2 regions of the Nonomuraea fastidiosa genome follow, and region 1 is predicted to be linked to the other one. Evidence: riboswitches for the same ligand, from Rfam matches in the RefSeq annotation. Region 1 holds a riboswitch; the other holds the start of a gene.
What was found. Region 1 has a riboswitch for S-adenosylmethionine ahead of ACFMQL_RS12430 (aminotransferase class V-fold PLP-dependent enzyme). Riboswitches for the same ligand answer to the same signal wherever they lie in the genome.

Region 1 (14,602 bases):
ATTACCCCCGCAGATCAAGTGCGATGTCCAGGGCCGGCGCTGAGTGCGTTAGCGCGCCCACCGCAAGGTAGTCGACGCCAGTGTCCGCCACATCACGGGCCGATTCCAAGGTCAATCCCCCGCTCGCTTCAAGAGCAACCCTATTTTTCGCCCGATTTTTCACGACTTGTACGGCACGCGCCGTGTCCTCGACCGTGAAGTTGTCGAGCAGGATCAGCTCGGCCCCCTCGTCGAGCACCGGTTCGAGCTGGTCGAGCCGGTCGATCTCCACCTCGATCGGCAGGTCCGGATACCGCTCCCTGACCGCCCTGAACGCCTCGGCCACGCCTCCTGCCGCCACCACGTGGTTGTCCTTGATCAGCGCCGCGTCCGACAGCGACATCCGGTGGTTGACGCCGCCGCCGCAGCGCACCGCGTACTTCTCCAGCGCCCGCACCCCCGGCAGCGTCTTGCGGCTGTCGCGCACCCGGGCGCCCGTGCCGCGGATCGCCTCGACCCAGCGGGCGGTCAGCGTGGCCACGCCGGACAGGTGGGTGAGCAGGTTGAGCGCGGTGCGCTCGGCCGTCAGCAGCCCGCGTACGGGACCCTCCAGCGTCATCAGCACGTCGCCCGCCTTGACCCGCTCGCCGTCCTTGGCCGCCCGCTCGGCCCGTACCGCGCCCAGCCGGACGAACACCGCCTCGGCCACCGCGAGCCCCGCGACCACGCCGTCCTTGCGCGCCACCACGTCGGCCACCGCCCGCCGGCCGGCCGGGATCGTGGCCAGGCTCGTCACGTCGCCGGCCTCCTGCAGGTCCTCGTCGAGCGCGCGGCCGATCAGCGCGTCCACCTCGGCCGGGTCCAGCCCGGCCGCCGTCAGCTCCTGCGCCAGGCGCGCCGGCATCGCGTCCCCATGCGGCGTGTACGTCATGCGAAGCCCCTCCTCGGTCAGGGTCACGTCCAGGTGGCCCAGCCACTCGTTGTCGTCGCGCACCTCGTGGTCCTCGCGCCAGTGCGAGCCGCGCGTCTCCAGCCTGGCCGCCGCCGCGCCGGTGAGCACGGTGGCCACCGTGAGCAGATTCGTGGCCTCCCACGACTCGGTGCACGGCGGCACCGCGACCGGCGTCCAGCGGGCGTCGCGCAGCGCCCGCGCGGTCTGCAGCAGCGAGTCGCGGCTGCGCAGCACGCCCGCGCCGTTGCTCATGTGGGCCTGGATCCGCGGCCTGACCCGCGGGTCCACCAGGCCCTCGTGGCCGGTGCCCGGCACCGGGTCGCCGGGCGACGGGCGCGAGGCGTGGATGTCCTCGGCGATGCGCTCGGCGAAGACCAGCCCTTCGAGCAGCGAGTTGGAGGCCAGCCGGTTCGCGCCGTGCACGCCCGTGCAGGCGACCTCGCCGCAGGCGTACAGGCCCTCGATGGAGGTACGGCCGCGCAGGTCCGTACGGACGCCGCCGCTCGCGTAGTGCGCGGCGGGCGCGACCGGGATGGGCTCGCTCGCCGGGTCGATGCCGTGCTCGCGGCAGACCGCGTAGATGGTGGGGAAGCGCGACTCCCAGGTCTCGCGGCCGAGGTGGCGGCCGTCGAGGTAGACGTGCTCGCGCCCGCTCTCGCGCATCTTGCGCATGATGGCCTTGGCCACGACGTCGCGCGGCGCGAGGTCGGCCAGCTCGTGCACGCCCGTCATGAACCGTTCGCCCTCGTGGTCGATGAGGTACGCGCCCTCGCCCCTGACCGCCTCGGAGATCAGCGGCTGCTGCCCGGTCGAGCCCTCGCCCAGCCACAGCACCGTGGGGTGGAACTGCACGAACTCGATGTCGCGCACCACGGCGCCGGCCCGCAGCGCGAGCGCCACGCCGTCGCCGGTGGAGACGACCGGGTTGGTGGTGACCGCGTAGACCTGGCCCATGCCGCCGGTGGCCAGCACCACCGCCCTGGCGTGCACCGCGCCCACGCCGTCGCGCGCGCCCTCGCCCATGACGTGCAGGGTCACTCCCCTGGCCCGACCCTGGGCGTCCTTGAGCAGGTCGAGCACCAGGGCGTGCTCGATCACCTCGATCGAGGCCGCGCGCACCGCCTCGACGAGGGCCCGCTGCACCTCGGCGCCCGTGGCGTCGCCGCCCGCGTGCACGATCCTGCGCCGCCGGTGCCCGCCCTCCCTGGTGAGCTGGAGCTCGCCTTCGGGGGTGCGGTCGAAGCGGGCGCCGCGCTCCATCAGCCGCCGCAGCGCTCCCGGGCCCTCGGTGACGAGCGTGCGCACCGCCCGTACGTCGCACAGCCCCACACCGGCGACCAGCGTGTCGTTCAGGTGCTCATCGGGGGTGTCACGCGGATCGAGCACGGCCGCGATGCCGCCCTGCGCCCAGCGGGTCGAGCCGGACGACAGCTGGTCCTTGGTGACGACCAGAACCTTGGCCTCCGGCTCCAGCTCGGCGTAGTGCAGGGCCACGGTCAGGCCCGCGATGCCGGAGCCCACGACGACCACGTCCGCGTCCACGGTCCAGCCGGGGCTGGGCGCGGTCAGACGCAGGGGAATCGCCGGTGCACTCATGGGGGTCTCCTCACTGAGGCGATTTCGTCACTATGACGATAACGCCTGGCTCGGCGTGGCCATGCCCCGGGGTGCGCAGGCGGGCGCGGCACTTCTCAGGTGGGCAGGCGGGCGGCGCGGAAGGCAGGCGCGGCGCTCCCCAGACGGACAGACGGGCGGGCGGAAGGCAGGCGCGGCGCTCCCCAGACGGGCAGGCGGGCGGCGCGGAAGGCGGGCGCGGCGCGCTCCGGTGGCGGGCTGCGTGGCCCTCGCGCCGCGCCCGTGTTCAGCGGCCGTCGTTTCGGTCAGGCGGGAGTGGTGGTTCGCGGGTTGAGGGTGAGCGTGACGTTGTCGATGAGCCGGGTGGTGCCGACCCTGGCGGCCACCGCGAGCACGGCCAGGCCCTCGTAGTCGTCGCCGACCTCGACGAACGTGGCCGGATCGACCAGCGCGAGGTAATCGACGTCGAGCGCGGGCCCGGCCTCGTCGAGCACCTTGCGCGCCTCGGCGCGGATCTCGGCGGGGGTGAGCCGGGCGGCACCGGCCCGCAGCGCCCGCGACAGCGTCAGCGCCACCTGCCGGTCCTCGTCGGACAGGTAGCGGTTGCGGCTGGACATGGCCAGGCCGTCGGGCTCGCGTACGGTGGGGGCGCCGAGGATCTCGATCGGCAGGTCGAGGTCGGCGACCATGCGCCGGATGAGCGCGAGCTGCTGGGCGTCCTTCTGCCCGAAGACCGCGAGGTCGGGCTGCACGAGGTTGAACAGCTTGAGCACGACCGTGAGCACGCCGTCGAAGTGGCCGGGACGCGCGGCGCCCTCGACGATGCGGCCCATCTCGCCGGCGGAGACGCTGACCTGGCGGTCGGGGGCGTACATCTCCTCGGCGGAGGGGTGGAAGACGACGTCGACGCCCTCGGCCCGGCACACGTCCAGATCGGCATCAAATGTACGGGGATAACGCGAAAAATCCTCGTTAGGGCCGAACTGTAGAGGATTGACGAAAATGCTGACCACGACCTGATCGGCGCGCACCCGGGCCAGCCTGATCAGCGACCTGTGCCCCTCGTGGAGCGCGCCCATGGTGGGCACCAGCGCCACCGTGCCACTACGCCGTGCCTTGACCAGCTCTTCCCGGTTTCTGGCGACGATCAGCTCCATAAGTGCCCTCCGAACGCTACGGTCAGGTCCATATATTGCCCCCGAGCGCGTCGAGCAGCCGCTCCGCCTCCTCCGGCTTGAGCAGCCCCGCGGCCAGCGCCCTGTCCGCGGTGAGCCTGGCCAGCGCGATGTAGGCGTCCGCCGCCTCGGGCGCGGCCAGGATGAGCGCGTCGACATGTTTGCGTACGGTGCCGGCGTCGCCGCGGACGACCGGACCCGTCAGCCCCGCGATGCCGAGCCGCAGCACGTTGTCGAGCGCGGCACCGAGCAGCGGCCCCAGCATCCTGCCGGGGTGCTCGACCCCGATGCGGCGCAGCAGGTCGGACGACTCGGCGATGAGCGTGACCATGTGGTTGGCGGCCCCGGCCAGGGCCGCGTGGTAGAGCGGGCGGTCGCTGTCGGCGATCCAGACCGGCTCGCCGCCCATCTCGATCACCAGCGCCTCGGCGACGGGACGCAGTACGTCGGGCGCGGTGACACCGTAGGAGATGCCGGTGAGCTTGTTGAGGTCGTCGTCGCGGCCGGTGAACGTCATCACCGGGTGCAGCGCCAGCGGCAGCGCGCCCGCTTCGGCCGCCGGGTCGAGCACCGACAGCCCGTACGCGCCGCTGGTGTGGACGAGCATCTTGCCCCGCAGGTCGGCGCCCGTGCTGGCCAGCCCGCCGACCAGGTCGGGCAGCGCGTCGTCGGGCACCGTCAGCAGGACGAGCTGGGCGGCCGCCACCACCTCGTCGGGCCTGGACGGCGAGACGCCGAGCCGCTCGGCGGCCCACCGCTGGGAACGGTCGGAAACGCCGCTGGCGGCCACCACCCGATGGCCTGCCTGCGCGAGCGCCGCGCCGAGGGCGGAACCCACCTTGCCGGCGCCCAGCACGCCGACGGCCAGCCGTGCCGGGCGGTCCCCTGCGTCCATGACGTCTCACCCCTGACCAACGTGATGGCACTGCCGACCAGCGTAACCGTCTCGCGGAGCGGCGAGTGTGACCGGTGTTTTGCCGCGCGTTGAGTTAACGACAAAAGGGGCAAGGGCAGACAAAACGGTGCACCCCCTGTCGGAAGAGATGAGGAGAGGGGCCATCGCAATGGCAGCGGGCGCCGAGTCCTTCAGGACCCGACGCCCGCGACTGTGTATGACCCCTTGGGAGTGCGCCGGCGGGTCGACCGCCGACTGATCCGCCGGGATAAGGACCGGGCCGGCCTACACCGGCCCGGGCTCATCCATGTCGCTCAGTGGTGGCTGGGCGCGTAGGCGTTGGCGCCGCCCTTGCAGCCCGCACTCGCGAAGCCGATGACGGCGATCGCGTTGCCGCAGACGTTGATGGGGGCGACGATCGGGACGTGGAGCTGGTTGCCGGAGATAACGCCGCCGGTGCCGTTGGTGATGTCGGCGTGCGCCGGGGCGGCCAGCGAGAGCATGGCGACGGCTCCGGTTGCGACCAAGATCTTCTTCAGCACGAGGGCTCCTCTCTTTCGCGGCGTCATACCGCGGGTGCTGGTTCGGCGAGTGAAAGGCCACACCACTTGGGGGTTGGCGCAGCGCAATCACTCAGTGACAACAGGTAAACGCTACCGCAACTTCGCAACGTCTCGTAGTCATTCGATGACAGTGCGTCTCCAATGTAAGTCATGAGATAGTCCAGACATGTGGCTCACCTGGCGCGCCGCGACCGAGCGCGCGCTGTACGGCGAGGAGGGCTTCTACCTCCGCGAACGCCCCTCAGGCCATTTCCGCACCTCGGTCAGCGCGTCCGCGGCCTTCGCCGAGGCGGTGCTCACGCTGCTCGCGGAAGTGGACGCCGAGCTGGGCAAGCCCGACGTGCTCGACCTGGTCGACATCGGGGCGGGTGAGGGCGTGCTGGTGACCCGCGTGCTCGAACGCGCCGAGCCTGGGCTGCGCGACCGGCTGCGGGTCACGGCCGTGGACCTGTCGCCGCGGCCCGACGACCTGCCCGAGGAGATCGTCTGGTCCAGGAGCCTGCCGGACGCCGTCACCGGGCTGGCCATCGCCAACGAGTGGCTCGACAACGTACCGCTCGACGTGGTCGAGCAGACCTCGCGAGGGCCGCGGGTGGTGATGGTGAACGTCTCCACGGGCGAGGAGCGCCTGGGCGACCCGCCGCATCCCGCCGACCGCGAGTGGCTCGACCGGTGGTGGCCGCTGACCCGGGTGGGCACGCGGGCCGAGATCGGCAGGCCGCGCGACGAGGCGTGGGCCTCCGTCCTCGTACGCCTCACCAGGGGCAGGGCGATCGCCATCGATTATGCACATCCTGTGGATAACCGTCCACCTTGTGGAACGCTGACCGGATACCGGGACGGGTCGGTCGTGACCCCCGTACCCGACGGGAGCTGCGACATCACCGCACACGTAGCACTCGACGCGTGCGCCGAGGCCGGGCGGCGGGCCGGCGCGATATCCACAACCTTGTCCACACAGCGCGAGGCGCTGCGCGAGCTGGGGCTGACCGGCGCGCGCCCGCCCCTTGAGCTGGCCCGCACCGACCCGCGCGGCTACCTCCGCGCCCTGGCACGCGCCTCCGAAGAGGGCGAGCTGCTGGAGGCGACCGGCCTCGGCGGCTTCGGCTGGCTCAGCCAGACCAAGTGAACCCGCCCTTTTCGAGGCGCAAATGACCGCTTCGCCCGCCACGCGTCGCTCGCTCGCTGCCCGCTGCCCACCGGTGCCGCACGCGCCGCCCGCCGCGCACGCCTGGCGAGGCGCCCCCCGTGTGAGCCGCGCCTGAGCCCGGTGGCCATCCAGGCGACGGTCGGGTGACCGACCGACACTGGGGTGGCCGACGGCTGGGCCGGCAGGCGCACGGGACAGGAGGCGGCCCGGCCGGCAGGCGCATGGGCCGGCAGGGGTGCGGGGTGGCGGAGGGGCGGGCGGCTGAAGCGGGGTGCTCAGGCGGGGATGGCGGTGAGTTGGAGTGCGCGCAGGCCGCGGATGACGTACCCGGGCTTCCACTCGGGCTCTTCACGCAGCTCCAGCTCGGCCGTGCGGTCGAGCAGCGCGCCGAACGACTCGGCCAGCTCGATCCTGGCCAGCGGCGCGCCCAGGCAGAAGTGGATGCCGGCCCCGAACGAGATGTGCGGGTTGTCGGCGCGCCCCACATCGAGCCGGTCAGGGTCGTCGAACACCTCGGGGTCGCGGTTGGCCGAGCCGAACAGCAGGGCCACCTCGGAGCCGCGCGGGATGCGTACGCCGTGCACCTCGATGTCCTCGAGCACCCACCGCTCGAACATCTGCAACGGCGTGTCCCACCGCAGCAGCTCCTCGACGGCGGTGGGCAGCAGCGAGCGATCGGCCCGCAGCCTGGCCAGCTCGCCGGGGTTGCGGAACAGCGACCACCAGCCGTTGCCCGTGACGTTCACGGTGGCCTCGTGACCGGCGTTGAGCAGCAGCACGCAGGTGCCGACCAGCTCGTCCTCGGTCAGCTCGTCGATCTGGGTGAGCGCGCTGATGAGGTCGTCGCCGGGAGCGGCGCGGCGCTCGGCGGCCAGGGCCTTGAGGTAGTCGGCGAACTCCGACGCCGCGCGTACGGCGGTGTGCTGGGCCTCCAGGGTGGGGTTGAGCTCGTACATGCCGCAGATGTCGGCCGACCAGGGGCGCAGCAGGTGGCGGTCGCTCTCGGGGATGCCGAGCATCTCCGCGATGACGGTGACCGGCAGCGGCTCGGCGACCTCGGCGATGAGGTCGCCGCCGCCCTTCTCCACGTACGCGTCCACCAGCTCACGCGCGATGGATCTGACGCGGGGCCGCAGCGACTCGACCATGCGCGGCGTGAACGCCTTGGAGACCAACCGGCGCAGCCTCGTGTGCACCGGCGGTTCCACGTCGAGCATGCCCGCCCTGATCACGCGCCAGAACGGCTCCTGGAACTCCGGCTCCGGCGGCCTGCCGAACTCCTCGTGGGTCGCCACGTGCAGGTACGAGCGGCCCAGCCGGCGGTCTCTGAGCAGCGCGTTCACGTCGGCGTGCCGCGCGATGAGCCACTGATTGGTCGGCTCGAAGTACGTCACGGGCGACTCGCGCCGCAACTCGTCGTAGACCCCGTAGGGGTGCGCTACGAAATCCGGATTCCAAGGATCAAAGCCCACTATTTCATCTTAGGAGTGACCTGCTCCTTCTTCGCGTGCCTGCTCCGTACCCGGATGTTGAGCAGCTCCACCACGACAGAGAACGCCATCGCGAAGTAGATGTAACCCTTCGGGATGTGCTGGTCGAGACCCTCGGCGACGAGCATCACGCCGATGAGCACCAGGAACGCCAGCGCCAGCATCTTGATCGTGGGGTGGCTGTCGACGAACCGGCTGATCGGCCCGGACGCGAAGAGCATCACGGCCACCGCCACGATGACGGCCGCGATCATCACGCCCAGCTCGTCGACCATGCCGACCGCAGTGATCACCGAGTCGAGCGAGAAGACGATGTCCAGCACCATGATCTGCAGGATCACGGAGGCGAACGAGGTGGCCGCGACCTTCTTGCCGCCCTCCTCCTCGTGCGGTGCCTCCATGTTGTGGTGGATCTCGGTGACGCTCTTGCCGAGCAGGAACAGGCCACCGAGCAGCAGGATCAGGTCGCGTCCGGAGATCTCATGGCCGAAGACGGCGAACAGCGGATCGGTGAGCCGCACCACCCACGACAGGCCGAGCAGCAGGAGCAACCGGCTCACCAGGGCCGCGCCGAGGCCGAGCACCCGGGCGCGGTCGCGCCGCTCGGGCGGCAGCTTCCCGGCGAGGATGGAGATGAAGATGATGTTGTCGATCCCCAGCACGATCTCCAGGGCGACCAGGGTTAAGAAGCCGATCCAGATCTGCGGGTCGGCCACCCAGTCGAGCATCGGGTACCTCCATGACTCGGGAGCTGTCGGATATCCGGTAGCAACGAGTCGGAGGTCACATAAGTTCGCCCTTGCGATTTCTGCCGGGCCGTCGGTTATAGTTCAGCCCGTAGGTCATGAGCGCCAGCGTCAAGCCCCGGCTAGCTGGCCGGCAACCCTCGCGTCCGCGGCGGGGTGCCCCGGGTGAAGACCTGGTCCGTCACGAGGTGTGGCGGGCAAGCGCGGGCTCCGTGGCTGCTTCCAGGGGCCCGATGGTCCCCAAGGAGGTTTGCCGTGTCCACTCTGACGATCTTCAACTCCGGCCGCGCCGCCACCGCTGAGGAGAGCTCCGCCACCGCCACGCAGCAGCGCCGGCCGATCCCCGCCGTCCTGGGCGCCGACCTCGAGGTGCCGGTCAAGGGCGGCCGCCTGGTCGGATACGCCAACCTCGACTACGCCGCCAGCGCCCCCTGTCTCGAGCCGGTCAGCGCCGCCGTCACCGCCGCGCTTCCGGCTTACTCCAGCGTCCACCGCGGCGCGGGCTACGCATCGCAGCTCACCACCGCCCGCTACGAGCAGGCCCGCCACACCGTACGCGCCTTCGTCGGCGCCCGCCCCGACGACGCGGTGATCTTCACCCGCAACACCACCGACGCCACGAACCTGCTGGCCGGCTGCCTGCCCGAGGGCTGCACCACGGTCGTCTTCGACACCGAGCACCACGCCTCGCTCCTGCCCTGGCCGAACGCCGTCCGGCTGGCGCCGCCCGCCTTCCCCGGCGAGGCGGTCCGCGCCGCCGACGAGACGCTGGCCGCCATCGACGGGCCCAAGCTGCTCGTCGTCACCGCCGCATCCAACGTCACCGGCGAGCTGTGGCCCATCGCGGCCCTGGCCCACATCGCGCACCGGCACGGCGCGCGGATCTTCGTGGACGCGGCGCAGTACGTACCGCACAGGAAGCTCAACCTCACCGCGCTCGACCTCGACTACATCGCCTTCTCAGGCCACAAGCTGTACGCGCCGTTCGGCGCGGGCGCGCTGGTCGGGCGGCGGGACTGGCTGGCCGCTGGCGAGCCGTACCTGAAGGGCGGCGGCGCGGTGCGCTCGGTCGGCGAGAGCGTCGAGTGGCACGACGACCCCGAGCCGCGCCACGAGGCCGGCACCCCCAACGTGCTGGGCGCCATCGCGCTGGCCGCGGCCTGCGACGCGCTGACCGCGACCGGCTGGACGGAGCTGGTCCGCGAGGAGGAGCGGCTGCTCGCCCGGCTGCGCGCCGGGCTGGCCTCGATCGACGGGGTGCGCGAGCTGTCGCTGTGGGGCCCCGACCACCCCCGGGTCGGCATCGTGTCGTTCACCGTGGACGGCTACTCGGCGCGGGAGGTGGCCGAGGTGCTGTCCGGCGAGTACGGCATCGGGGTGCGCGACGGGAAGTTCTGCGCGCACCCGTTCGTCCGCCACCTGCTGGGCGCCTCCGACGGGGGCTGCGAGGACGGCACCGCCTCCGCCGTACGGGCCTCGATCGGCATCGGCACCACGCAGGAGCACGTGGACCGGCTCGTGTCGGCCCTGCGCGACCTGGTCTCCCGCTGACCGTGCGCCCGGGTTCTCGGGCGCTCATTCCGGACGTGAGCCCGCAGACGCGCAGACCGGAAGCGCGGCTCGGCGGCCACCGGGTCAGCGGGTCGCCGGGTCGGTAGTTCGCCGGGTCAGGCGGTTCGGCAGGTCGCCGGGTCGCCGGGTCGCCGGGTCGGCAGGTCGGCAGGTCGGCGGTTCGGCGAGTCAGCGGTTCGGCGGCTTGCGGTGCTGGGGCGGCTCGTCGGCGACCAGGGAGTCGATCTCCCGCATGTCGTCGTCGCTGAGCCGGCTCGCCCGGTCCTGCCGGGACCCACCAGGCTCGTGGTGGGGCGCCGTCTGCTGCCGAGGCACCTCCGGCTGCTCGGTGGTGGCGGACCTGGCGGGCGTGGTCGGCCCGCCCGCGCCATAGCCCGCAGAGGTGGCGCCGCTCCGGCCCGTCTGCTGGGACGCCAAGTCCTCGTCCGCGCGTTCGTGCCGCTTGCGCCACATGCGGCCGAAGATGCCGTCGATGCCGATGCGCCCGCCGCCCAGCGCGACGAACAACAGGCAGAGCGCGGCGAGCGCCCCCGCGAGCTCCCAGCCGCCTTCGTCCACGAAGAGGCCCTTGCCCGAGTGCGCGAAGACGACCGCGCCGATCATGTTGATCAGCAGCAGCAGCGCCACCGGCCGGACCAACGCCCCGAGGATGAGCAGCACCCCACCGATGAGCTCGACGACCATGGCGTAGCCCGCGGCAAGCTCGGGCATCGGGATGCCCATCTCGCCGAATCCCGCCGCGATCGCGGCGTGCCCGCCCTGCCACTTCTGCCATCCGTGCGCGACGAAGATCACGCCGGTCACGATGCGCGCGATCAGGGCCGCGATATCGAAGAGAACTCTCTTCATGGTCCTTCTCCCCCGTTCCAGCTATTCCTCCCCGTGTCCGCCTACGGGATGCCATCGCATACCATCTCTTGACCAACCCCCCTGCTGGATCACCGGTGACGACGGTGGGAGCATGGCCGTATGACGGAACGTGTGGTCGGAATCGGCGCGGGAGCTAAAGAGCTGGCCACCGAGGACATGATCCTCAACATCGGTCCGCAGCACCCGTCCACCCACGGCGTGCTGCGGCTGCGGCTGACGCTCGACGGCGAGCGCATCACCGCCGCCGAGCCGATCGTCGGCTACATGCACCGCGGCGCGGAGAAGCTGTTCGAGGTGCGCGACTACCGTCAGATCATCATGCTCGCCAACCGGCACGACTGGCTGTCGGGCTTCGCGAACGAGCTGGGCGTGGTCATCGCCGCCGAACGCATGCTCGGCATGGAGCCGCCCGTGCGCGCCGTCTGGGCCCGTACGCTGCTGGCCGAGCTCAACCGCGTGCTCAACCACCTGATGTTCCTCGGCTCCTACCCGCTGGAGCTGGGCGCGATGACGCCGCTGTTCTACGCGTTCAACGAGCGTGAGCGCATCCAGGCGGTCATGGAGGAGATCTCCGGCGGGCGCATGCACTACATGTTCAACCGGGTCGGCGGCCTGAAGGAGGACCTGCCGCTGGGCTGGCTGGATCGGGTGTCGGCGGCCGTCGCCGAGACCCGCCGCCGGGTGCCGGACATCGAGAACCTCATCCTGCACAACGAGATCTTCATCGCCCGTACCAAGGGGGTGGGGGTGCTGACGCGCGAGCAGATCATGCAGTACGGCGTCAGCGGCCCCATCGCCCGCGCCTCCGGAGTGGACTTCGACCTGCGGCGCGACGATCCGTACCTGGCCTATGGCGAGCTGCCGGTGAAGGTCGTCACGCGCGGCGCGGGCGACTGCCACGCGCGCTTCGAGGTGCTGTTCGACCAGCTCAAGGTCTCGCTCGACCTGGCGGACGCGTGCGTCGAGCGGCTGCGCGAGCTGCCGCCGGGGCCGATCAACCAGCGGCTGCCGAAGGTGCTGAAGGTGCCGGAGGGCCACACGTACGCGTGGACGGAGAACCCGCTCGGCATCAACGGCTACTACCTGGTCTCGAGGGGCGACAAGACGCCGTGGCGGCTCAAGCTGCGCTCGGCGTCGTACAACAACATCCAGGTGCTGAGGGAGATGCTGCCGGGACACGTGGTCGCCGACATGGTCGCCATCCTCGGCTCGATGTTCTTCGTCGTGGGTGACATCGACAAGTGACAGGGCGGCAGTGACAGGGCGGCAACGCGACAAGTACATCGACTGGCTCCGCGCGATCAGCCTGGTCGTGGTGGTGGTGTGGCACTGGGCGTTCACCATCCTCGAATGGAAGCCGTCCGGCCCCGAACCCACCAGCCCGCTCGGCTTCACCTCGGGCCTGTGGATCCTCACCTGGCTGCTGCAGGTGCTGCCGCTGTTCTTCTACGTCGGCGGCCACGTGCACCTGCTGTCCTGGCACCGGGCCAAGGAGCGCGGCGTCGGCATCGGCGCGTTCGTGCTGCGCCGCATCCGCGCGCTCGCCTTACCCGCGCTGTTTCTGTCCGGGGTGTGGGTCGTCATCGGGGCGATGGTGACGTACACCTTCGAAGTGGACTGGATGTGGCGGGTGGTGCTGCTGGTGCTCAGCCCGCTGTGGTTCCTCGCCGTCTATCTCGTGCTCATCGCGCTGCTGCCGGTCGCGCTGTGGCTGCACCGCCGCTACGACGTGCTCGCGCTGATCTGGCTCGGCGGCACCGCCCTCGTGGTGGACGTGCTGCGCTTCCGCTACGACCTCGACTGGGTCGGCTGGCTCAACATGATCGTCGTGTGGGGGCTGGCGCACCAGGCGGGCTTCTTCTACGACCGGGTCGTGGAGCTGCCCAGGCGTTACGACGCCGCGCTGCTGTGGACCGGCTTCTTCGCGCTGTTCGGGCTGGTGTACTCCGGCATCTACCCGGGCTCGATGGTGGGCGTGCCGGGCGACAAGTGGTCGAACATGGCGCCGCCCACGTTCGTCATCGTCGCGCTGCTGCTGTTCCAGATCGGGCTGGTCGAGGTGCTGCGCCCCGCCATGGAGCGGGTGCTGGAGCGTCCGCGCTGGCGGCGGCTCAACGAGTTCATCAACCGCTACTCGCTGCCGCTGTTCCTCTTCCACACCACCGGCATGGCCATCTCGCTCGGCCTGTCGTGGTGGCTGTTCGGTACCCTCGGCGACCGGATACCGCCCGACCTCGTGTGGTGGCTCGAACGCCCGCTCGCCGTCATCGGCCCGCTGATCTGCACCGCCCCCGTCATCTACCTCTTCGGCCGCCGCCGCGCGCCCGTCCGTCAAACGCAGGACAAGGCCGTCGGCGGGTCCATAAGCTCAAGGCATGGCTGAGATCGCCTTCCGGGCCAACGCCGAAGACGAGCGGATCATCCGTACCGCGTTGCGGGAAGGTGAGCGGCCCAGCGACGTGCTGCGCCGCGCGCTGCGCCTGCTGCAGCGCGAGATGTGGCACGACCGCCTCGCCGCCGCGCAGCGGGCCATCGAGGAGGGCCAGCCCGGCGAGCGCTAGTCGCGCGGCTGCTCGTCCTCGGGCTTCTTCGGCACCTTGCAGCAGTGCTCCAGGTAAAGCGCGGCGCAGACGAGCAGTACGCACGACACGAGCGAGCCCGTCGCGATGAAGAACTCACCGCGCGGCGTCTCGCGGTCGAGGAGCTGCACGGTGTGCAGCGCGAAGCCGGCGAAGATGCCGCCGAAGACCGCGCCCGCGTACGCCGACGCCTTGGCCAGCGCCGCAAGGCGGGCCACCGCGAGCGGCTCGACCGGCTTGGTGCCGGGCTTGCGCGCGATCCTGGCCTTGGTGGCCCAGCCGCTGTAGCCCTCGCCGAGCGCCAGCAGCAGCAGCGTGGGAATCGCGGTCCACGGCAGCACCGGCCACCCGCCGTAGTCGCCCATCATGATCGCCGCCCAGGTCGCCAGGGCGACGATGATCAAAATGCCGACGAGGGGACCAGGAGACGTTGGCTTCAATCGGGCCTCTGCAGCTTGAGATCCTCACGCAGGCGCACGCCCCGCCGATCGAGCCCTTCGAGCAGCCCGGCCACCGTGCCCTTGCCGGGCAGCTCCCCCTCGGGGTCGGCGGCCGCCCACGGCACCAGCACGAACGCCCGCTCGTGCGCCCGGGGATGCGGCAGCGTCAGCTCGGGGTCGTCGGAGACGACGTCGCCCACCACGATCAGGTCGATGTCGAGGGTACGCGGGCCCCAGCGCTCAAGGCGCTCGCGGCCGAACGCGTTCTCCACGCTCAGCGCCCGCTCAAGGAGCGTGCGCGGCTCCAGCGTGGTCTCCGCGATGACGATCGCGTTGAGGTACGGCCGCTGCCCGCCTGGGCCGCCCACGGGGTCGGTCTCGTAGACCGGGGACGCCTTGACGAACTCCAGCCCAGGGGCGTCGAACAGGGTGTCCAGCGCCCCCTGGAGGGTCGTGAACCTGCGCCCCAGGTTGCTGCCGAGTGAGAGCACCACCTTCATGCGCGGCTCCGCTCGATGGTCACGATCACGTCGTCGAACGGCAGCGGGATCGGCGCCGCCGGTTTGTGCACGCTCACCTCGACCTTGTGCACCAGCTCGTTGGCCAGGCACACGTC
Region 2 (14,602 bases), 350 kb from region 1:
TGCCGCCGCCGAGGGACATGCTGATCACGCCGGCGCCGTGGTCGGCGGCGTACCTGATGCCTCTGGCCAGCGCGTCGCGCCAGCTCGGGCGGCTGCGGGCGCGGCGCGGGTCGCCGTTCTCCAGCGTGACCCTGATCGACAGCACCCGGGCGGCGGGCGCGATGCCGAGCACCCCGCCCTTGTGACCCTCGCCGTGCCCGCGGCCGGCGATCAGCCCGGCCATCGCTGTGCCGTGCGGCCCCCAGCGCCGCCCGTTCCCCGATCCGCCGGGTGCGGTCAGGTCGGGGCCCTGGACGACGGCGCCTTTCAGGTCGGGGTGGTCGGCGTTGACACCGGTGTCGAGCACCGCCACCGTGACGCCCTCGCCCTTGGTGGTCCGCCACGCCTCGGACAGGCGCAGCGCGCCGAGCTGCCACTGCCCGGCCCTCGCGGCCGCGGCCACCTCGTCGGCGCCGTCTCCCGCGCCGTCTCCCATGCCGCCGGCGAACGCCGCGGGAGCGCTCCCGGCGAGGAGCGCGGCCGACACCAGGCATGCGACGATCGGTTTCATCGCGTCAGCGCCTGGTGCAGTGCGGTCGCGACCTGGCGGGCGGCGCCGCGCAGGCGGGAGGGGACGGGCGCGCCCGGCCGGTACGCCCGCCCGTCGGCGTACCCGGCCGCCGTCGCCACCACGTAACGCTCGCCCGAGCCGAGCACCACGCCGGTGACGTACTGCCGGTCGCCGAAGCGCGCGGCGGGACCGCCGGAGAACGCCGCCGGCCGCACGGTCGCGGGCCGCCCCGAGCGGTGGACGGGCGTCCCGGGGCCGTCGAGCACGCCGATGCCGGCGGTGACGACGAAGGTCTGCGTGCTGTCGGCGTACGTGGCGCGCAGGGCGACGCGGCAGCCCGGCCGCACGGCGCCGGGCTGGAAGGCGGACGCGCAGGCGGTCTCGGGCGCGACCCCGGCCAGCACGTACGTGACCCGCGCCCCCGACGGGCTGTGCCCAGGCACCAGCGGCGGGAAGATGCGGGCCACCGGCCAGGAGCGCCAGCGTTCGGAGACGGGGGTGACGGGAGCGGGCCAGGCCGCGGACAGCAGCAAGATCAGTACAACGGACAACTGGAACACGTCGACCTCGGCAGGAGGGGAGGGACCTCCGGTCAGCTCGCATTCTGACACGCGTGTGCGCCGACGTAAGGACGCTTCCGTAAACAGTCCGATACGTGGAGTAGTTCCGAACTGTCTTCTATTTCCTATAAGTAGGTGAAAGTCGGACGTGCGCGCCGGGCGGGAGTCCCAGCCGCTGGGCCGCGTCGCCGCAGTTGACCGCGATCGCGATCAGCCCCGCCGAGTCCGTGAAGGCCACCAGCTCGCCCGGCGGCACCGCCGCGTACGTCTCCCGATACGGCAGCGAGAACCGCCGCCGCCCCAGCCAGACCCCCAGCGTGTCGCCCACCCGCACGCCCAGCGCCTGCAGATCGCCCGCGCCGATGGACAACTGCGTGTTGCCGAAGCGGTCCACCGAGACCACCTCGCCCTCCACCGAGCCGTCGCGCAGCACCGTGGTCGGCTCGGGCAGCGTGACCAGCCCGGACACCGGTACCTGCGGCCCTACCTCGGCTAGGGCCAGCCCGCCGTACAGGTGCGCGGCCACCGGCGCGAACACGTCGCGTCCAGGGAACGTCGGGGATGCGGGGCGCAGGAAGCAGTCGTCGTTGCTGATCTCGTACGCCGCCCGCGCGCCGCCGCCGGCGTGCACCGCCCACGACAGCAGCCCGTTGTCGGGCCCGATGAACACCCGGCCGCCCGCCTCGATGGCCACCGCGCGCCGGGAGCCACCCGCTCCGGGATCGACCGCGCCGATGTGGATACCCTCGGGAAGGTACGGAATCGTCTGCGCCAGGACCGCCGCGCCGCGCCGCACGTCGCCCGCGGGGATCAGGTGGCAGACGTCGATCACCCTGGCCTCCGGGGCCAGCCGGGCGATCACTCCATGACAGGCCGCCACATACCCATCCTCTAACCCGTAGTCGGTGAGGAGCGTGATGACAGAGGTCACATTTCGTGACTGTACGTCTCCCAATCCATCGTGAACAGCCGCACTTCGCACATTACGATGGCGAACGGGCCGCGTGCGGGCGGCGAGATCGTCACCCGCCCCTTTCGAGGAGGACACCATGGGAGCACCGCTCAGCGGTGACAATGCTGCCCAGGAACCGTCCCGACGACCACTTACCCAACGCGATCTCGATCTCCTCGCCTTCGAGCGCCAGTGGTGGCGCTACGCGGGCGCTAAGGAGCAGGCCATCAAGGAGACGTTCGGCTTCTCCGCCACGCGCTACTACCAGCTTCTCGGCGAGTTGATCGACCGGCCTGAGGCGCTCGAACAGGACCCCATGCTGGTCAAGCGGTTGCGCAGATTACGCTCTGCGCGCAGGCGTGATCGTGCGGCCAGGAGGCTCGGCATGCGTCCCTGACCCTCTGGGTACGGCAGCCGCGTGAAGAACATCCCTGCAATGGAAGCGATCGTGAACGATCCGGCGGGCGCCGTGATCGGGCTCGACTTCGACGGCACCCTGTCGCCGATCGTGCCCGACCCGGCCCAGGCCGTGATCCATCCGAAGGCGCCCGGCGTGCTCGCCGAGCTGGGCGCCCGCGTCCGTGCGGTGGCCATCGTGACCGGCAGGCCCGCGGCCACCGCACTGGAGCTCGGTCCCGGCCTGGCCGACGTGCCCGGCCTGGTGGTGCTCGGCCACTACGGCTTCGAGCGCTGGGAGGACGGCCGCATCTCCGCGCCACCGCCGCCGCCCGGCGTGCCGCGCGCGAAGGCCGAGCTGCCGCTGCTGCTGGAGTCGCTCGGCGTGCGCGGCGTCAGCATCGAGGACAAAAGGCGCGCCGTGGCCGTGCACACCCGGCGCAGCCCCGACCCCGAGGGCACGCTGGAGGCGCTGCGCGAGCCGCTGGCCAAGCTGGCCGGCGAGCACGGCCTGGTGGTCGAGCCCGGCCGCATGGTGCTGGAGCTGCGGCCGCCCGGCATGGACAAGGGGCAGGCGCTCAGTCTGTTCCTGGCCGAGCGTTCGGCGAGGTCGGTCATGTTCGTGGGCGACGACCTCGGCGATCTCGCGGCGTTCGAGGCCGTGCGCGCGTCCGGGCTGCCCGGCGTGACCGTGTGCAGCGGCTCGGCCGAGGTGACCGCGCTCGCCGAGCGTGCCGACATCGTGGTGGACGGTCCCGACGGCGTGGTGGCGCTGCTCGAAGAGCTGGTCTCGGCGATCGGCGGCACGTGAGCCGCGCTTGCGGGCCGTCCCGCGGTTTTCGCCCTCGGTCGGGACAGGCGGTTTTCAGCCGTCAGTAAGCCGGACTCCGTACAGTGCTCGCATGATCACGTCTCGTTTCGCCGCCGCGGGAGTGGCGGCGGCCGCTCTCGTCTCGCCGTCCCCGGCGGCGGCGCTGTTGACGGCGCTGCCCGCCGAAGCCGCGTCCACCCGCACGCTCGAGCTCAGAGGCGGGCTCACGCTCCGGCTTCCGGCCGAGTGGAGGGTGTACGAGGTCCGCTCCGACTGGACCCGCGTGGTCACCGGCAGGTGCGCCAAGCCGAAGGGGAGCTACTTCACTCCGGGATGCGACGGGTTCTGGATCCTCGGCCCCAAGGCGATCAAGGTGGGGCACGAGAGCTTCAACCCCTACACCGGCAAGACGCCCTTCTACCCCGCGACCGACGTGCAGCTCTGCCCGGCCGACCGCAAGTGGGGCCTGTCCTTCGCCTCGGCGAAGCCGAGGGTGGAGGGGCTGCGCCAGGTCGGCCCGGGGCACAAGGCGGCCTACCGCGAGTGGGCGGTCGTCTGCCGCTCCACCACGGGCAAGGTCAAATCCCGCCTCACCCAGCGCGAGTGGTACCTGCCCCAGACCCGGATCCTGGTCGTGGACCAGTGGAACACGCCGGGCCTTTCCGGCGTGCTGGCGCGCGCCCGGTGGCGCTGAGCACGGCGATGATCTCAGGCCAGGGCTTCGAGCTGGGCGGCGAGCCACTTCTGCGGCGGCAGTGCGGTCGCGGCCGCGCGCAGCCTGTCGCGGCGCATGCGCCGCTCGTCCTCCGGCATCATCAGCGCCTGGTGCAGGGCGGCGGCGGTCCCGCTGATGTCGTACGGGTTCACCATGAGCGCGTGCGGGCCCAGCTCGGCCGCCGCCCCCGCCTCCCGCGACAGCACGAGCGCGCAGCGCGGCGACAGCACGGGGCCCTCCTTGGCCACCAGGTTCATGCCGTCGCGGATGGGGTTGACCAGCAGCACGTCGGCCAGCCGGTAGGCCGCCAGCGAGCGCGGGTAGTCGTCGTCGACGTTGAGTATCAGCGGGTCCCAGTCCTCGGTGGCGTACTCGTCCTCGATCTCCTGGGCGCAGCGCTGCACCGAGGCGGTGTACTCGCGGTATTCGGGCAGGTCGTGCCTGCTGGGGTAGGCGAAGGCGAGGTGCACCACGCGGCCGTGCCACTCGGGGTGTGCGGCGAGGAACGCGCGGTAGGCGATGAGCCCGCGCACGATGTTCTTCGACAGCTCGGTGCGGTCGATGCGGACGATCAGCTTGCGCTCGCCGACCTGCTCCCTGAGCGCGGCCATGTGCGACTCGACGTCGGGCTCGCTGGCCCGCTCCCACAGCGCCGCGCCGTCCACGCCCAGGCTGTGGACGCCGATGCGGGTGGTCCTGCCCGCGTGGGTGACGCTGCGGCCGACCCGGTCGGCCTCGGCGCCGAGCAGCCGCTCGCAGCAGTCCATGAACGCCTGCGCCCACCGGTCGGTGAGGAACCCGGCGTGGTCGGCGCCGAGGATGCCTTCGAGCACCTCTCTGGCGACGTCGTCGGGCAGCAGGGAGAAGTACTCGGGCGGTGCCCAGGGGGTGTGGCTGAAATGGGCGATGCGCAGGTCCGGCCGTTCGGCCCTGAGCATGGCCGGCGTCAGCGTAAGGTGGTAGTCCTGCACCATCACGCGCGCGCCGTGCCCGGCCTCTTCGGCGAGCGCCAGCGCGAAGGCGCCGTTGTAGTCGCGGTAGGACTCCCACTCGCGCTCGAAACGGGTGCCGAAATTGGGCGAGTTGGGGATGTCGTAGAGCAGATGGTTGACGAACCACAGGGTCGAGTTGGCCACCGCGTTGTAGGCGCGGTGGAAGGTGGCGGGCGCGATGTCCAGCATGCGCATCGGGCCCGTGTCGTAGCCGGCGTGGTCGATGCGGCCGCCGCCGGCCAGGCGTACGGCGCTGCGGTCGCCGTCGGACAGCGCGGCGCAGACCCACAGCACGCCGTCGCCCTTGGCCACGCCCGACAGCCCGGAGACGAGACCGCCTCCGCCGCGCTTCATGGTGAGTTCGCCGTCGTCGGAGACGGTGAAGGAGACCGGCCCCCTGTTGGAGGCCAACAGCACGCTGTTCATCCAGGCTCCTTTCGATCATAGGATCCCAGCTATGGCGCTTGATGAGCTAACCGAGGAACTCGCTCGCTCAGCCGCCGCCGGAGACCATCGCGCACTCGGTGAGCTCCTGGCGCGGATAGAGCCCGATGTGATGCGGCATTGCGCCCGAATCCTGCCTTATCACCAGGACGCGGAGGAGGCCTCGCAAGATACGTTGCTGGCCGTCGCGCGCAATATCAGCCGTTTCGAGGGGCGGGCCAGGTTCAGTACGTGGCTGCACATCGTGACGGCCAACTGCGCCCGCACGACGTACCGGTCGCTCAAGCGTCGGGCGGCCGAGCAGAGCTCGGACGAGCTGCCCGTGCAGAAGCCCGACGTGCGGCGGGTCAGCGTGATCGCGGGCTCGCGGCTCGACCTGCTCGACGCCATGGAGGCGCTGGAGGCCGACAAGCCCGATCTCGCGCAGGCGCTGGTGCTGCGCGACATCGTCCAGCTCGATTACAACGAGGTGGCCGAGCAGCTCGGCATCCCGCTGGGCACCGCGAAGTCCCGCATCCACCAGGCCCGCAAATACGTGCAGAGCGTGCTGGGAGAGGACTACCGATGAGACCACCCGTCTCACATCTTGAGACGGGTGGTAATTTCGTCCACTTCAGCGGGTAGAGTCCAATTCAACAACTTCATACAGCTCATCCAGAGGGGTGGAGGGACCGGCCCTGTGAAGCCCCGGCAACCCTCCCGGCTTTCGAGACTCGCGACCTGGCGAGGCCGACCGGGACAAGGTGCCAATTCCGGTTCGCGGTCAAGGTGGCCGCGGGCGAAGATGAGGGAAGGCCTCGCTTCATGTCGCTTGACTTTGGTCCTGCCGTCGGTCTGTCCTGCCGCGAGTGCGGCGCTCGTTACCCGCTGGGTCCCAGCTTCGCCTGTCTGGAGTGTTTCGGGCCGCTTGAGGCGGCCTACGACTTCGGCGAAGTGACCCGCGAACAGATCGAATCGGGTCCCGCCAACATCTGGCGTTACCGGGCGCTGCTTCCGGTGCCGGCCGACGTGACCGAAAAGCCGAATATGAACCCCGGCTGGACGAAATTGGTCAAGGCCGGAAACCTCGGTCGAACGCTCGGAATCAAGTCCCTTTACGTGAAGGACGACTCGGGCAACCCCACCCACTCGTTCAAAGACCGGGTCGTCGCCATGGCCGTGGAAGCGGCCAGGAACTTCGGATTCCACACCCTTTCCTGCTCCTCCACCGGCAACCTCGCGGGCGCGGTCACCGCCGCCGCGGCGCGCGCCGGGCTGGAGGCGTGCGTGTTCATCCCGGCCAACCTGGAGCAGGCGAAAATCGCCATGGCGCGGGTCTTCGGCGGCAAGCTCATCGGCATCGAGGGCACGTACGACGACGTCAACCGGTTCTGCTCGGAGCTCATCGGCGACCCGCTCGGCGACAAGTGGGGCTTCGTCAACGTCAACCTGCGGCCCTACTACGCGGAGGGCTCCAAGACGCTCGCGTACGAGATCGCCGAGCAGCTCGGCTGGCGGCTGCCCGAGCAGATCATCATCCCCATCGCCTCCGGCTCCCAGCTCACGAAGATCGACAAGGGCTTCCAGGAGCTCATCAAGCTGGGGCTCGTCGAGGACACGCCGTACAAGATCTTCGGCGCGCAGGCGGCCGGGTGCTCGCCGGTGTCCACCGCGTTCAAGGCGGGCCACGACGTCGTGCGGCCGGTCAAGCCCGACACCATCGCCAAGTCGCTGGCCATCGGCAACCCGGCCGACGGGCCGTACGTGCTGGACATCGCCCGGCGCACCGGCGGGGCCGTCGAGGACGTCACCGACGAGGAGATCGTGGCCGCCATCAAGCTGCTGGCCTCGACGGAGGGCGTCTTCGCCGAGACCGCGGGCGGCGTCACGGTGGGCGTGCTGAAGAAGCTCACCGAGAACGGCGTGCTCGACCCCGAGGCCCTGACCGTGGTGCTCAACACCGGTGACGGGCTCAAGACGCTCGACGCGATCAGCGACGACGCCGTACCCACGGCCGTGATCCGGCCCTCCCTCGACGCGTTCCGCGCGACTGTCTGATCAATCAGGAAAGGCGACTTTAACCATGAGCGTTTCTGTGCGGATTCCCACCATTCTGCGCACATACACCGGGGGCAACGCCGAGGTCAGTGGCGAGGGCGCGACTCTTCGTGACGTGCTCACCAAGCTCGACGCGGACTACCCGGGCATCGGCGCCAGAATTCTGGATGAATCGGGCAAGATTCGTCGTTTTGTCAACGTTTACGTGGGAGAAGAGGACGTCCGATTCGCCCAGGGGCTCGACACTCCGGCCCCCGACGGCGTTCAGATCTCCATCATCCCGGCCGTCGCCGGCGGCTGAGTGTCGAGGATCACATCCTGAAGGCGCCCCTAGTGGGCGCCTTCTCCTTTTCCAGGCCCAATTCAACGTTGAACGACCTTCGGATGGGTGAAATAGGCTGTTTGCAGATTGACTCTGTTGCCAAACCCCTTGCCACAGGTATGGTCGAGGCGATCGTCCGGCTGATTTTCCGTTAAGTCGGGCGATTACAGGTCTCGCGGAGGAATGGGCGAGATCTGGTAGACCAGTAAGAGGAGTCGGAAGTGGCGCAGGGCACCGTCAAGTGGTTCAACGCGGACAAGGGCTACGGCTTCATCGCGGTAGACGGTGGTAAGGATGTATTCGTCCATTACTCAGCGATCCTGATGGACGGGTACCGATCTCTCGAGCAGGGACAGCGCGTCGAGTTCGAGATCACGCAGGGCCAGAAGGGACCGCAGGCGGAGTCCGTCCGCACTGTCTGATCCACGACCTGGTACGCACCGGGTGGGTTCGCACGGCAGCGCAGTCCGTGCGAGCCCTCATCACTCTTTCGTCGACTCGCGTACGGTGGGCCGCCCGGCGGCTCGCCGTACCGGCGCATATGAGCGCAGACCAGCAAAAGGCCGTTGACCTGGGAGAAAGCAGGGAGAGCAGGGGCGTTCGCTTGCACTCGGCAGGGTAGAGTGCTAAACAGTTCGTTGGCACTCTGTGCAGTAGAGTGCCAACACCGGATCGGGACGATGGGGTCTGCCGAAGGAGATGCTGACCCATGCCGTCGCGGGCGTCGGCTCGGTCCACGACAAGCCACCCTGCAACTGGGAGGTCTAGCCTTATGGCAGCCAAGATGATCGCGTTTGACGAGGACGCCCGGCGCGGTCTCGAGCGCGGTATGAACCAGCTCGCCGACGCCGTGAAGGTGACCCTGGGCCCGAAGGGCCGCAACGTCGTGCTGGAGAAGAAGTGGGGCGCCCCCACGATCACCAACGACGGTGTGTCCATCGCCAAGGAGATCGAGCTCGAGGACCCCTGGGAGAAGATCGGCGCCGAGCTGGTCAAGGAGGTCGCCAAGAAGACCGACGACGTGGCCGGTGACGGCACCACCACGGCCACCGTGCTCGCCCAGGCGCTGGTGCGCGAGGGTCTGCGTAACGTCGCCGCCGGGGCCAACCCGATGGCCCTGAAGAAGGGCATCGAGGCCGCCGTCGAGCGCGTCAGCGAGGAGCTCTCCAAGCTGGCCAAGGACGTGGAGACCAAGGAGCAGATCGCTTCGACCGCCTCCATCTCCGCCGCCGACCCCGAGATCGGCTCGCTCATCGCCGAGGCGATGGACAAGGTCGGCAAGGAAGGCGTCATCACCGTCGAGGAGAGCAACACCTTCGGCCTGGAGCTCGAGCTCACCGAGGGTATGCGCTTCGACAAGGGCATGACCTCGATGTACTTCGTGACCGACTCCGACCGCATGGAGGCCGTTCTCGAAGACCCCTACATCCTGATCGTCAACAGCAAGGTCTCCGCCAACAAGGACCTGCTGCCGCTGCTCGACAAGGTCGTCCAGTCGGGCAAGCCGCTGCTGATCATCGCCGAGGACATCGAGGGCGAGGCCCTGGCCACCCTGGTCGTCAACAAGATCCGCGGCCTGTTCCGCTCCGTCGCCGTCAAGGCTCCGGGCTTCGGTGACCGCCGCAAGGCGATGCTCAACGACATCGCGATCCTGACCGGCGGCCAGGTCATCGCCGAGGAGGTCGGTCTCAAGCTCGAGAACGCCACCCTCGACCTGCTCGGCCGCGCCCGCAAGGTCGTCGTGACCAAGGACGAGACCACGATCGTCGACGGCGCCGGTGACGCCGAGCAGATCGCCGGCCGGGTCAACGAGATCCGCGCCGAGATCGAGCGCACCGACTCCGACTACGACCGCGAGAAGCTCCAGGAGCGTCTGGCCAAGCTGGCCGGCGGTGTCGCCGTCATCAAGGCCGGTGCCGCCACCGAGGTCGAGCTCAAGGAGCGCAAGCACCGCATCGAGGACGCCGTCCGCAACGCGAAGGCGGCCGTCGAGGAGGGCATCGTCCCCGGCGGTGGCGTGGCGCTGCTGCAGGCCGGCGCCAAGGCCTTCGACAAGCTGGAGCTCAACGGCGACGAGGCCACCGGTGCCGCCATCGTCAAGAAGGCGCTGGAGGAGCCGCTCAAGCAGATCGCGGTCAACGCCGGCCTCGAGGGCGGCGTCGTGGTCGAGCGCGTCCGCAACCTCACCCCGGGTGAGGGCCTCAACGCCGCGACCGGCGAGTACGTCAACATGTTCGAGTCCGGCATCATCGACCCGGCCAAGGTGACGCGCTCCGCGCTGCAGAACGCCGCCTCCATCGCGGCGCTGTTCCTGACCACCGAGGCCGTCATCGCCGAGAAGCCGGAGAAGGCTCCGGCTGCTGCCGGCGCGGGCATGCCCGGCGGCGGCGACATGGACTTCTAAGTCTTCATCCGTCGCACAGACGAAGAGCGGTCCGGGATTCTCCGGGCCGCTCTTTCTTGTCGACCGGCCGGTACGTTCCGTATGGGATCCGCTACCTCTGGCGAGGAAGGGGGAGTGGCCGCGACTTCCCCTGGCACGAACACGAAGGAGTGGCGGATGTTCGCTTGCGGCAAGCGCACGCCGCTCGACGTCTCGCGGACGGTCGCTCGCTGCGGCGCGTGCCGGAACGCGTTCGCCGGAAAAGGGGGCGTGAAAAAGGGCCTGCCGGGAAAGGACCGGCAGGCCCGTCGGAAAAGGTCACTCGGATGGGCTGATCAGACGCCGAAGTGGGCGACGATGAAGCCGCGGGCCAGCAGATTGGCGTTGATGTTGAAGCCGACCACGGCGGGGCTGGCGTCGCTGTCCACACCCAGCTTCTCGACGCTCAGCGCGTGCACGGTGAACACGTAGCGGTGCGGGTCACCGGGCGGCGGGGCGGCGCCGCCGTACGCCTTGGTGCCGTAGTCGGTGCGGGCGTGCACGGCGCCCTCGGGCAGGCCCTTGAAGTCGGGGGCCGTGCCGGCGCCCGTGGGCAGCTCGGTCACCGAGGCGGGCAGGTCGAACAGCACCCAGTGCCAGAAGCCGCTGCCGGTGGGCGCGTCGGGGTCGAAGCAGGTGACGGCGTAGCCGCGGGTGCCGTCGGGAGCACCGGACCAGCGCAGGTGCGGCGACAGGTTGCCGCCCGTCATGCCCCAGTCGTTGAAGACGTGGAGGTCGGGCAGGCGTTCGCCGTCCTGGATGTCGTCGCTCTCGACCACGAGCGCGGGGACCGATGGCAGGAATTCATGGGGAAGCGGTGCGGGCACGGCATCCTCCTTGGGTGAGAGCTAGGTGCTTGCCCAGCCATCCTAGAAGCGGCCGTGCCCGCGCAGCTCACACCTGAAGCTCGGCGGGCAGCGGCTTGTCGTGCAGGACGGTCAGCGAGGTGACCGCACGGGTCAGCACGACGTACAGCCGGGCCAGGCCCCTGGGCTCGGCGGCCACGATGTCGGCCGGCTCGACGACGATGACGTGGTCGTACTCGAGACCCTTGGCCAGCGTGGCGGGCACGACGAGCAGGCGGTGCTCCTCGGTGGAGTCGGGGTCGAGCACGGCGTGCGGCAGGGCGGACAGCGCCTGCGAGACGGTCTCCACCAGGGCGTCGGGGGCGATGACGGCGATCGAGCCCTCCTTGGCGAGCGCCTGCTCCGCCGCCTCGGCGACCGAGCCGCCGGGCAGCACGGTGAGCGAGCCGACGCCGGGGCGCAGCGAGCGCGGTGCGGCCAGGCCGGGGGCGATGGACGGCAGCAGCCGGGCCGCGTAGTCGAGCACCTCGCGCGGCACGCGGAAGCCGAGCGTCAGCTCCGTCACCTCGCCGTCGCGCTGGCCGAGGTGTTCGAGCACGGTCTCCCACGAGGTGGCAGACCACGGGGTGGTGCCCTGGGCGAGGTCGCCGAGCACGGTGGCCGAGCCGTTGCGGCAGCGCCGGCCGAGCGCCCTGAGCTGCATCTCGGACAGGTCCTGGGCCTCGTCCACGACCAGGTGGCCGAGGGAGGGCGTGCGTTCCATGAGGTCGTTCAGCTCGTCGAGGAGCGCCGCGTCCGCCGCCGACCACTTCGCCGACTTCCAGCTCCGGTACGGCTTGCGCCAGATGAGCAGCTCCTGCTCCTCGGCCGTCAGGTCGGACTTGGCGGCCTTGGCGAGGAAGCCGGGGTCTGACAGCAGGCGGTAGAGCACCTGGTCGGCCGTCAGCTTGGGCCAGACGGCGTCCACGAGCTGCTTGACCGGCTTCGACCTGGCCACCGCGTCCTGGACGCGGTCGTCGGGCGACTCGCCGCGCTGCTCCATGCGGACGAGCACCATGTGGGCGAGGCGCTGGGCGAGCGCCGCGCGGCCCGGGTTGTAGCGGGTGGTGCCGCGCAGGGAGGCGACGATCTCGCGTACCTCGTAGTCGGCCACCCGGTAGCGGTAGGCGCCCTTGGTGTAGACGAGGCCGTCTTCCGGCTTGGTGATGTGCAGCCAGAGCGCGCGCTCCAGGACGGCGGCCATCCTGGCGTCGCCCTTCACGGCGGCGACCTCGGGAGCCTCGGGCGCGGCGTGCTCGCCGAGCAGCCCGGCCACCGTGGTCTGGTCGACCTTGACCTCGCCGAGCGCGGGCAGCACGGAGGAGATGTACGACAGGAAGGCCCGGTTGGGGCCGACGATCATGACGCCCGACCTGGCCAGCCGCTCGCGGTGGGTGAACAGCAGGTAGGCGGCGCGGTGCAGGCCGACGGCGGTCTTCCCGGTGCCGGGCGCGCCCTGGACACAGACGGTCTTGGCGAGCGTGGAGCGGACGATCTCGTCCTGGTCGGGCTGGATGGTGGCGACGATGTCGCGCATCGGGCCCGTACGGGGGCGCTCGATCTCCTCGGTGAGGATCTTCGACGGGCCGATCTCGCCGCCCTCGGCCAGCGGCTCGTCCTCGTACGCGGTGAGCGTCCCGCCCTGGTAGCCGAAGCGGCGCCGCAGGATGACGCCCATCGGGTCGGCCGGGCTGGCCTGGTAGAACGGGCGGGACACCGGCGCCCGCCAGTCGATCACCAGGGGCTTGCTGTGGGCGTCGTGGACGTGGCGGCGCCCGACGTAGATGGTGCCGGGCAGCTCGTCGCCCTCGGCGCGGTCGAGCCGGCCGAAGAACAGCGGGGTGTCGGGGTGGTCGGCCAGCGCGGCCACCCGCTGGTCGAGCAGGGATTGCAGGATCTGCTGGGAGACCCAGTCGCCGGCGGCGTCGGCCGACAGGGACTCGGCATGCTCACGCATGGCCTTGAGCGCGGCTCTGGACTCCGCCAGGTGCCGTTGCTCGGCCGCGAGTACGTCGGATGGGTCGTCGGCGTCGATGCCGCTCCCTGGGCCGCTCCCTGGGCCGCTCCCTGGGCCGGTCCCTGGGCCGGTCTCCGGGCCGGTCGCTGGGCGTATGTCAGGGGCCATCTGGTGTCCGGGCATGCGGAAGTGCCTCCCTGGAGTACGTGAACGGAGGTGGTCAAGGCAGCGAATCCGCCAGTTTAGTGCCGAGTCCGGCGGCCCTCCAAAGCATTTACTCGCGGGCGACCGGGTACGCATAGGAGGTGCTCCGGCTCCGTGTCTCACCGATCGTGCCCACGATCGCGAGCTTCCTGCTCGCGGCGCTGTGGGCCGCTTCGGTGTTCGCCGGTTGGGGGCTTCAGGCGTTTTGCGCCGGCGATGAGAGCCCATCGACGTGCGCGCAGCGGCTTGATACCGTCTCCACGGTGTCCGCGCTGTTCGCCGCGCTGGCAGCCTGCTGCACGGCGGCCGCCTGGCTGTTCCCGTGGTCCAGGGCCGATTCGCGCACGTTCGCGCGCCTCATGGGCGCGGGGGTGCTGGCCTGGATCGTGGCCGAGGGCGTGTTGTTCCTCGGGGGACTGCTGGCGCGCTGAGCCGGGCGGAAAGGTGCGACAGCCGTCATCCTGGAAATACCGAAAAATTCGGGCATTTCAGGTGCGATTGTCGGATCATGGGGGTATGTCGCAGGCGGCGTGATAGTACGCAGGTGAGGGGGGTGGTTCGAATGTCGTCGGCCCGCGGAGTCTCGTGGACGTGACACCACGGTGAATGCTCGGCCGCTCGGGTGAGAGCGGCCGGGCATCGCGACCGATCCTCACACCCCGCCGAGCACGTCGTCGGCGTCGATGATCTGGTACGCGTATCCCTGCTCGGCCAGGAACCGCTGCCGGTGCGCCGCGAACTCCTGATCGACGGTGTCCCTGCTGACCACTGTGTAGAACCGGGCGCCACCGCCGTCGGCCTTGGGCCGCAGCACCCGCCCGAGCCGCTGCGCCTCCTCCTGGCGGGAGCCGAACGTCCCCGACACCTGGATCGCGACGGCCGCCTCGGGCAGGTCGATGGAGAAGTTGGCCACCTTCGACACCACCAGCACCTGGATCTCCTTGTCGCGGAACGCCTGATAGAGGCGCTCGCGCTCCTTGACCCTGGTGTCGCCCTTGATCACCGGCGCGTTGAGGTGCTCGCCCAGCTCGTCGAGCTGATCGATGTACTGCCCGATGACCAGCACCTGCTCGCCCAGGTGCCGCCGCACCAGCGCCTCGGTGACGCGCGTCTTCGACGGCGTGGTGGCGCAGAAGCGGTAGCGCTCCTCGGCCTCGGCCATCGCGTACGCCAGCCGCTCGTCGTCGGTCAGCGTCACCCGCACCTCGACGCAGTCGGCGGGGGCGATCCAGCCCTGGTTCTCCATCTCCTTCCAGGGCGCGTCGTAGCGCTTGGGGCCGATCAGCGAGAACACGTCGCCCTCGCGGCCGTCCTCGCGCACCAGCGTCGCGGTCAGGCCGATGCGCCTGCGCGCCTGGAGGTCGGCGGTCATCCGGAAGATCGGCGCGGGCAGCA

Region 2: another riboswitch for S-adenosylmethionine. It lies ahead of thrC (threonine synthase); the one in region 1 lies ahead of ACFMQL_RS12430 (aminotransferase class V-fold PLP-dependent enzyme).

Annotation. Positions count from the first base shown of each region.
Region 1 is NZ_CP170570.1:2,743,659-2,758,260, forward strand. It holds gene ACFMQL_RS12395 (L-aspartate oxidase) at 2-2,527, opposite strand; gene panC (pantoate--beta-alanine ligase) at 2,812-3,663, opposite strand; gene ACFMQL_RS12405 (DUF2520 domain-containing protein) at 3,686-4,576, opposite strand; gene ACFMQL_RS12410 (chaplin family protein) at 4,891-5,118, opposite strand; gene ACFMQL_RS12415 (SAM-dependent methyltransferase) at 5,306-6,268, shown strand; gene ACFMQL_RS12420 (cytochrome P450) at 6,565-7,761, opposite strand; gene ACFMQL_RS12425 (TerC family protein) at 7,761-8,507, opposite strand; SAM riboswitch class IV at 8,620-8,735, shown strand; gene ACFMQL_RS12430 (aminotransferase class V-fold PLP-dependent enzyme) at 8,781-10,076, shown strand; gene ACFMQL_RS12435 (DoxX family protein) at 10,266-10,946, opposite strand; gene ACFMQL_RS12440 (NADH-quinone oxidoreductase subunit D) at 11,067-12,212, shown strand; gene ACFMQL_RS12445 (acyltransferase) at 12,223-13,350, shown strand; gene ACFMQL_RS12450 (hypothetical protein) at 13,343-13,528, shown strand; gene ACFMQL_RS12455 (DUF3180 domain-containing protein) at 13,525-13,950, opposite strand; gene folK (2-amino-4-hydroxy-6-hydroxymethyldihydropteridine diphosphokinase) at 13,983-14,486, opposite strand; gene folB (dihydroneopterin aldolase) at 14,483-14,602, opposite strand, start outside.
Region 2 is NZ_CP170570.1:2,394,343-2,408,944, reverse strand. It holds gene ACFMQL_RS10875 (S8 family serine peptidase) at 1-550, opposite strand, end outside; gene ACFMQL_RS10870 (hypothetical protein) at 547-1,101, opposite strand; gene ACFMQL_RS10865 (SAM-dependent chlorinase/fluorinase) at 1,229-2,041, opposite strand; gene ACFMQL_RS10860 (DUF3263 domain-containing protein) at 2,160-2,459, shown strand; gene otsB (trehalose-phosphatase) at 2,499-3,269, shown strand; gene ACFMQL_RS10850 (hypothetical protein) at 3,361-3,963, shown strand; gene ACFMQL_RS10845 (trehalose-6-phosphate synthase) at 3,978-5,402, opposite strand; gene ACFMQL_RS10840 (RNA polymerase sigma factor) at 5,434-5,988, shown strand; SAM riboswitch class I at 6,068-6,211, shown strand; gene thrC (threonine synthase) at 6,225-7,457, shown strand; gene ACFMQL_RS10830 (MoaD/ThiS family protein) at 7,483-7,758, shown strand; gene ACFMQL_RS10825 (cold-shock protein) at 8,001-8,201, shown strand; gene groL (chaperonin GroEL) at 8,552-10,183, shown strand; gene ACFMQL_RS10815 (YbhB/YbcL family Raf kinase inhibitor-like protein) at 10,498-11,028, opposite strand; gene ACFMQL_RS10810 (HelD family protein) at 11,096-13,186, opposite strand; gene ACFMQL_RS10805 (hypothetical protein) at 13,336-13,638, shown strand; gene ACFMQL_RS10800 (DNA repair helicase XPB) at 13,860-14,602, opposite strand, start outside.